Idiomarina loihiensis L2TR: one gene and its partner. The protein of the gene in region 1 interacts with the protein of each later gene in a pairwise test. Links are inferred from orthologs where the notes say so. Each region holds a gene or a part of one and is shown on either strand. Other genes may lie near its edges.

Region 1 (3,270 bases):
TCTGGTTATTGATGGTGTTTTTAATGACGAGCAGAGCGAGTACCGGGACGGTGATTTTATTTTGTTAGACCCCAGCCGTACCCATACTCCGGAAACTCAGGATGAAGACTGTTTAACTCTGGCTACGCTGGATGCACCTTTACACTTTACGTCTGGTATCAGCCGGTTACTGAATCCCTTTAGCCAGCTCTTCTTTCGTTAATTCCCGGCGACTAAGTACAGACTCAAATAAAAAAGAACCCGAGGTTAATCCTCGGGTTCTGCGTTTTCGACTCGACTTTTAAATTTCTGACCAGGTTTGAAGGTGACAACCCGACGCGCTGAAATAGGAATTTCCTCGCCCGTTTTCGGGTTACGCCCAGGGCGCTGATTTTTAGTTCGCAGTTCAAAATTGCCAAAACCTGACAACTTCACCTGCTCGCCTCTTTCCAAAGCAACTCTGATTTCTTCAAAAAAATCTTCAACTAACACTTTGGCATCTTGTTTACTAACACCGTATTTGTCGAACAGCACTTCTGCCAGTTCTGCTTTGGTCAGCGCCATAGTTTAATCCCTCAATGTTGCATTAAACTCACTCTTTAATGTCTCAATAAATTTAGTCATAAGCTCAGTGACTTCCGCTTCTTCCAAAGTTTTGTCGCTGTCTTGCAAAGTAACGGATAGAGCCAAGCTTTGTTTACCTTCTGCCACACCATCACCGATGTAAACGTCAAACAAGTTTAGGTCAACTAACTGTTTTACGCCAACATTTTCCATCGCAGCTATCAGCTCACCTGCCGCAAGGTCCTTATCAACCACAACAGCAAGGTCGCGACGAATAGATGGATAACGAGATACCGGCTTAGCTTGCGGTAAAGGTCGCTCAGTCACGACTGATAACGCCAGTTCAAACACAAAGGTGCGCTGGTTAAGCCCTAAAGCCTTATCAAACTTGGGATGCAAAGCGCCGATATCACCGACTTTTTCAGAGCCGCGGTAAATTGCCGCTGATTGCCCCGGGTGCAGTGCCGGATTTTGCGATGCAACAAAACGGAAGGCCGCAGCATTGCCTGTTTGAGCCAACAAAGCTTCAACATCACCTTTTACATCGTAAAAATCAACCGGACGGTCACCTTCCGACCAATGCTCTGAATGCGCTTTACCAGAACGTATACCGCTGATAACCGCTTCCTGACGAACACCGTTTTCAGCTGACTCGTCTGGAATAAAACGCAAACCCGTTTCTACGAAAGCCAGCACAGACTGCTGACGCTTCTGATTATGAGCAACCGCGCCGACTAATCCCGGCCATAAGCTTACACGCATAGAAGACATATCAACCGAAATTGGGTGTGGCAAGGTCAGCGCTGCGGTTTCATCAAACATCAGTGCCTGATGCTTTGGATCGACAAAGCTGTAGGTTATCGCTTCCTGATAGCCACGACTGACCATAGCATCCACCAACTGATGGGTACTAAGCTGGCTTTCTTTGCGCTCGGTCATACGCAGTTGCGCTGCCGGCGGTGCAGCCTGAATTGAGTTGTAACCGTAAACACGGGCAACTTCTTCAATTAAGTCTTCTTCAATGCTTAAGTCAAAACGGTATGAAGGAATGCCCACCTGCCACTGTTCACCGTCAAATGAAACATCAAAGCCTAAACGCTCTAGAATTTCAGTGACATTGTCATTAGCAATGCTGACACCCAGTACTTTCGCCAATCGGCAGGCTCTTAAGGTAATGCCGTCACGCTTAGGTAAAAATGCTTCTGCTACGGCTTCGGTTACCGGCCCTGCTTCACCACCGCAAATCGCCAACAATAATTCTGTTGCTCTTTCCATTGCAGTACGCTGCAACTGAGGGTCTACGCCGCGCTCATAACGATGAGACGCATCGGTATGTAACCCGTAACGACGCGCTTTGCCTAAGATGGCATCCGGTGCAAAGAACGCGCTTTCCAGAAAAATGTTTTTACTGCTTTCTGTTACACCGCTGTTTTTACCACCGTAAACCCCCGCCATGGCTAGTGCTTTTTTCTCGTCAGCAATAACCAGGGTGTCTTCGTCTAGTTCAACTAATTGCTCATCTAATAAGGTCAACTGCTCTTTCGGCTTAGCTAAGCGAACATCAATGTTCCCTTCCAGCGAGTCGAGATCAAAAGCATGCATGGGGTGACCCAGTTCAAGCAGCACGTAGTTAGTGACATCAACTACCGGGTCAATGCTACGAATACCGCTGCGTCTTAACTTTTCTGTCATCCATACCGGCGTTGGACGAGTTAAATCGACACCTTTAATAACACGGCCTAAATAACGCGGACATTGCTCAGCCGCAGACAAACTAATGCTCAGCGTATCTTCAATACTAGCGGTTACTTCATTACTTTCTGGTACTGTGACATCCAGACGGTTCAATACCCCTACTTCACGTGCAATACCACGAATACTCAGACAGTCACCACGGTTAGGCGTTAAGTCGATATCAATACTGTTGTCGTCAAGTTGCAGGTATTTACGGTAATCTTCTCCAACCGGAGCATCAGCCGGAAGCTCAATAATGCCATCATGCTCATCAATAAGGCCCAGCTCTTTAAACGAGCACAGCATACCGTTTGACGGCTGACCGCGAAGCTTCGCTTTCTTAATTTTGAAATCACCAGGCAATACCGCACCAACTTTAGCAACCGCAACCTTAATGCCTAAGCGGCAGTTAGAGGCGCCACAAACAATATCCACCGGCTCGTCTTCGCCAACATTAACTTTGGTCACTTGCAGTTTATCTGCGTCCGGATGAGGACCACACTCAATCACTTCACCAACGACGACAGTATGGAATTCATCGGCAACCGGCTCAACAGCATCTACTTCAAGACCTGCCATGCTGAGCTGTTCACTCAATTCATGACTGCTGATGTCGGGGTTAACCCATTCCCTTAACCATTGTTCACTGAATTTCATTGCTTACTGCCCGTTAGTTAAATTGTTTGAGGAAACGCAGATCGTTCTCGAAGAACGCACGTAAGTCATTCACGCCGTAGCGCAACATGGTAAGACGTTCAACGCCCATACCAAACGCAAAGCCGGTGTACTTTTCCGAATCAATGCCTACCGCCTTCAACACGTTTGGGTGCACCATGCCGCAACCTAAAACTTCTAGCCATTTACCATCTTTACCCATGACATCAACTTCTGCCGAAGGTTCGGTAAATGGGAAGTACGAAGGTCTGAAACGCACCGTCAGCGACTCTTCGAAAAAGTGATTCAGGAAGTCTTCTAAAATTCCTTTTAATTGGG
Region 2 (3,278 bases), 790 kb from region 1 along the record:
GGGCATCGGTATATCAGCTTATTCAGCGCTTTGAAGGGGTTCGTACAGCGCAGGATTTATCCGAAGAAGAGATTAAAAAGAGTTATGAACAGAACCGTTCCGATACTGAAAAAATGATGTGGGATTTGCAAGTGTCTCAAATAGGTTTACGGCGTCGGCTTAAAAGTTTGGGATATGATATTTGATAATACTGAGCGGCGTTAAACTTTCTGATAGTATAGCCGCCTTAGAAAAATTGAATTGCATTCTGGAGTAACTGTCCCCATATCGTGAGATGGTTATCCGAAATTTAATAATAAATTTAAATTAACTGAGGGAATTTTATGGACTTTTTTATTAGCTCAGCATACGCGCAAGACGCTGGCGGCCAAGGCAGTGGTGGTATGGAACTGATTTTCATGCTGGTCATGTTTGCGTTAATTTTTTACTTCATGATTTATCGTCCACAAGCAAAACGTGTCAAGCAGCATAAAGAGCTGATGGGTGCTTTGAGCAAGGGTGATGAAGTGCTGACTCAAGGTGGTTTGGTCGGCAAAATCACTAAAGTAAGCGAAGACAAAGACTTTCTCGTTATTGCTTTGACTGACGAGCTTGAAGTAACCATTCAGAAAGGTTCTGTGACTTCCGTTCTTCCGAAAGGAACAATGAAGTCTCTCTAATCTCTGACATTAGAAACAGGGGCACGACGTGTTAAATAAATACCCGTTGTGGAAAAACCTGCTGGTTATTTTGGTCGTATTGGTGGCAGCGCTTTATGCGCTGCCAAACATTTACGGCGAAGATCCAGCAGTTCAAATTTCCGCAAACCGAAATGCGACCATCGATACCAGCACCATGGATCGCGTAAAGAGCAGCCTGGAAAACGTTGGCATACAAGCTAAAAGTATAGCTTTAGAAGAAGAGCAGCTTTTAGTTCGACTGAATTCCGATGATGAGCAGTTAAAAGCCCGGGAAAGTATCCTGGAGAGTTTAGGTGATAACTACATAGTCGCTCTGAACCTTGCTCCCGCAACTCCTGAGTGGTTGAAGAGTGTTGGTGCTCAGCCAATGAAACTGGGGCTGGATTTACGTGGCGGTGTACACTTCTTGATGGAAATCGACATGGACGAAGCCGTTCGTAAAATTGTCGATGGTATGAAGGACACGATTCGTGCCGAACTGCGTGAAGAACGTATTCGTTACAGCGCTGTTCGTGTTAATGACACGACGGTTGAAATTGAGCTTCGTAATGAAGAAGCTTATGCAGAAGCTGCCAACTATCTGGATGGTCGTTATCAGGGGTATACGCTTCTGGAAGACGATGAAAACCAACTGCTGCAACTACAGATGAGCGAGCAGAAGCTTGCTGAAACACGCGATTACGCGGTATCTCAAAATATTACCATTATGCGTAACCGGGTTAACGAATTAGGTGTTGCCGAGCCGGTTATCCAGCGTCAGGGCTCAAACCGCATTGTGGTGGAATTACCTGGTGTGCAGGATACAGCAAGAGCGAAAGAGATTTTAGGGGCTACAGCAACGCTGGAGTTCCGTATGGTTGATTCCGAGAACGATGTGCGCGACGCCCAGAACGGTCGGGTACCTTTTGGTAGCGAGTTAATGCCAATGCGCGACGGTCCAGCTCAATTGCTGAAAGAAGACGTTATTCTGACTGGTGACCATATTGTTAACGCAGGTGTTGGTTACGACGAATACAACCGCCCGCAGGTTAATATTACCCTGGATGGTGCTGGTGGTAACAAGATGTCGTTAGCAACTAAAGACAATGTTGGTCAGCCGATGGCAACGGTCTTTATTGAATATAAAGCAACAGATGAGCGCGACGCAGAAGGTAACTTACAGTTCACTAAAAATGCCGAAGTGATTAACGTTGCGACTATTCAATCGCGGTTGGGGAGTAACTTCCGTATTACTGGTGTGGGCGCAAACGAAGCTCAAAATTTGGCGTTACTATTACGCGCTGGCGCATTGATTGCCCCTATTCAAATTGTCGAAGAACGTACCGTCGGGCCAAGCTTAGGTCAGCAGAACATTGATGCTGGTACTCAGGCTATTTTTTGGGGCTTTGTTTTAGTTCTTGCCTTCATGTTGTTGTACTACAAAAAGTTTGGTCTGGTTGCCAACTGTGCTCTGGCAGCAAACCTGGTGCTTATTATTGGCGTGATGTCGATGATTCCGGGAGCAACGCTGACCTTACCGGGTATGGCCGGTATTGTACTGACAGTTGGTATGGCAGTAGATGCTAATGTGCTTATTTTCGAGCGCATACGCGAAGAAATAAAAGCCAAACGAAGCCCTCAACAGGCAATTCATCACGGCTATGACAGTGCCTTGTCGACCATTGCCGATGCGAACGTAACCACGCTGATTGCGGCGCTTATCTTGTTTGCTATTGGTAATGGCCCTATTAAAGGCTTTGCTATCACTCTTGCTATCGGGATTATAACGTCCATGTTTACTGCGATAGTCGGAACCCGTGCCATTGTTAACTCAGTTTGGGGCGGCAAAAAGCTGTCTAAACTGTCTATTTAGGGGGAGCCATGCAAGAGATAATTAAAACCGATGAACGACTTCCCTTCATGCGCTTCCGCGGAATTATGGGCATTATCAGTGCAGTACTGGTAGTGGCTTCCATAGTTTCGTTGTCAGTCAATAAGCTCAACTTTGGGTTGGACTTTACTGGCGGAACCTTACTTGAAGTTGGCTTTGATAGCGCGGCAGATTTAAGTCGTGTTCGTGGTGCATTAGATGAAGAAGGGTTCAGTGACGCAGTAGTTCAAAACTACGGCTCGCAGGAAGAGATACTGATTCGTCTGGAGCCTCGGGAAGGAGTAAAAGCGGAGCAGCTGGGTACCACAATACTTGAATCTCTGCGCACCGAGTTTGACCAAACCGTTGAAATGCGTCGTATAGAATTTGTTGGCCCAAATGTGGGCGACGAATTTATAGAGCAGGGCGGGTTGGCTATGCTAACCGCTTTAATCTGTATTCTACTTTACATTGCGATGCGTTTTGAATGGCGTTTAGCGGTAGGTGCTGTGGCAGCGTTAGCGCACGATGTCATTTTAACCTTAGGGCTGTTCTCCATATTGCAGTTAGAGTTTGACCTAACGGTTTTAGCGGCCTTGCTGGCAGTTATTGGTTACTCAATTAACGATACGGTGGTGGTTTGCGACCGAATTAGGGAAACTTTCCGTAAGTTTGCTAAGTTAACCCCAGTGCAAACTGTTAACCGGGCATTAACCGATACGCTGAGTCGAACGTTAATTACTTCAATA

Evidence for each region. The genes of interacting proteins can lie anywhere in the genome.
Region 2: the proteins of pheT (region 1) and secD interact in binary tests that used the Escherichia coli proteins (3 or more experiments, as listed by UniProt). The link is inferred for Idiomarina loihiensis L2TR from one-to-one orthologs.

What each region holds. Positions count from the first base shown.
Region 1 is NC_006512.1:1,495,705-1,498,974, forward strand. Bases 241-3,270 are described here. They hold pheT (phenylalanine--tRNA ligase subunit beta), read right to left. Parts: upstream 2,935-3,270; coding sequence 547-2,934; downstream 241-546. Other genes in these bases: IL_RS07145 (integration host factor subunit alpha), read right to left, coding at 247-543; pheS (phenylalanine--tRNA ligase subunit alpha), read right to left, coding at 2,948-3,270. In the rest of the region: IL_RS07140 (ChrR family anti-sigma-E factor), read left to right, coding at 1-202.
Region 2 is NC_006512.1:2,283,303-2,286,580, reverse strand. The notes cover bases 127-3,109. They hold secD (protein translocase subunit SecD), read left to right. Parts: upstream 127-687; coding sequence 688-2,532; downstream 2,533-3,109. Other genes in these bases: secF (protein translocase subunit SecF), read left to right, coding at 2,541-3,109; yajC (preprotein translocase subunit YajC), read left to right, coding at 324-659; IL_RS11040 (sigma 54-interacting transcriptional regulator), read left to right, coding at 127-185. Also shown: more of IL_RS11040, read left to right, coding at 1-126; more of secF, read left to right, coding at 3,110-3,278. UniProt on the Escherichia coli protein: Part of the Sec protein translocase complex. Interacts with the SecYEG preprotein conducting channel. SecDF uses the proton motive force (PMF) to complete protein translocation after the ATP-dependent function of SecA.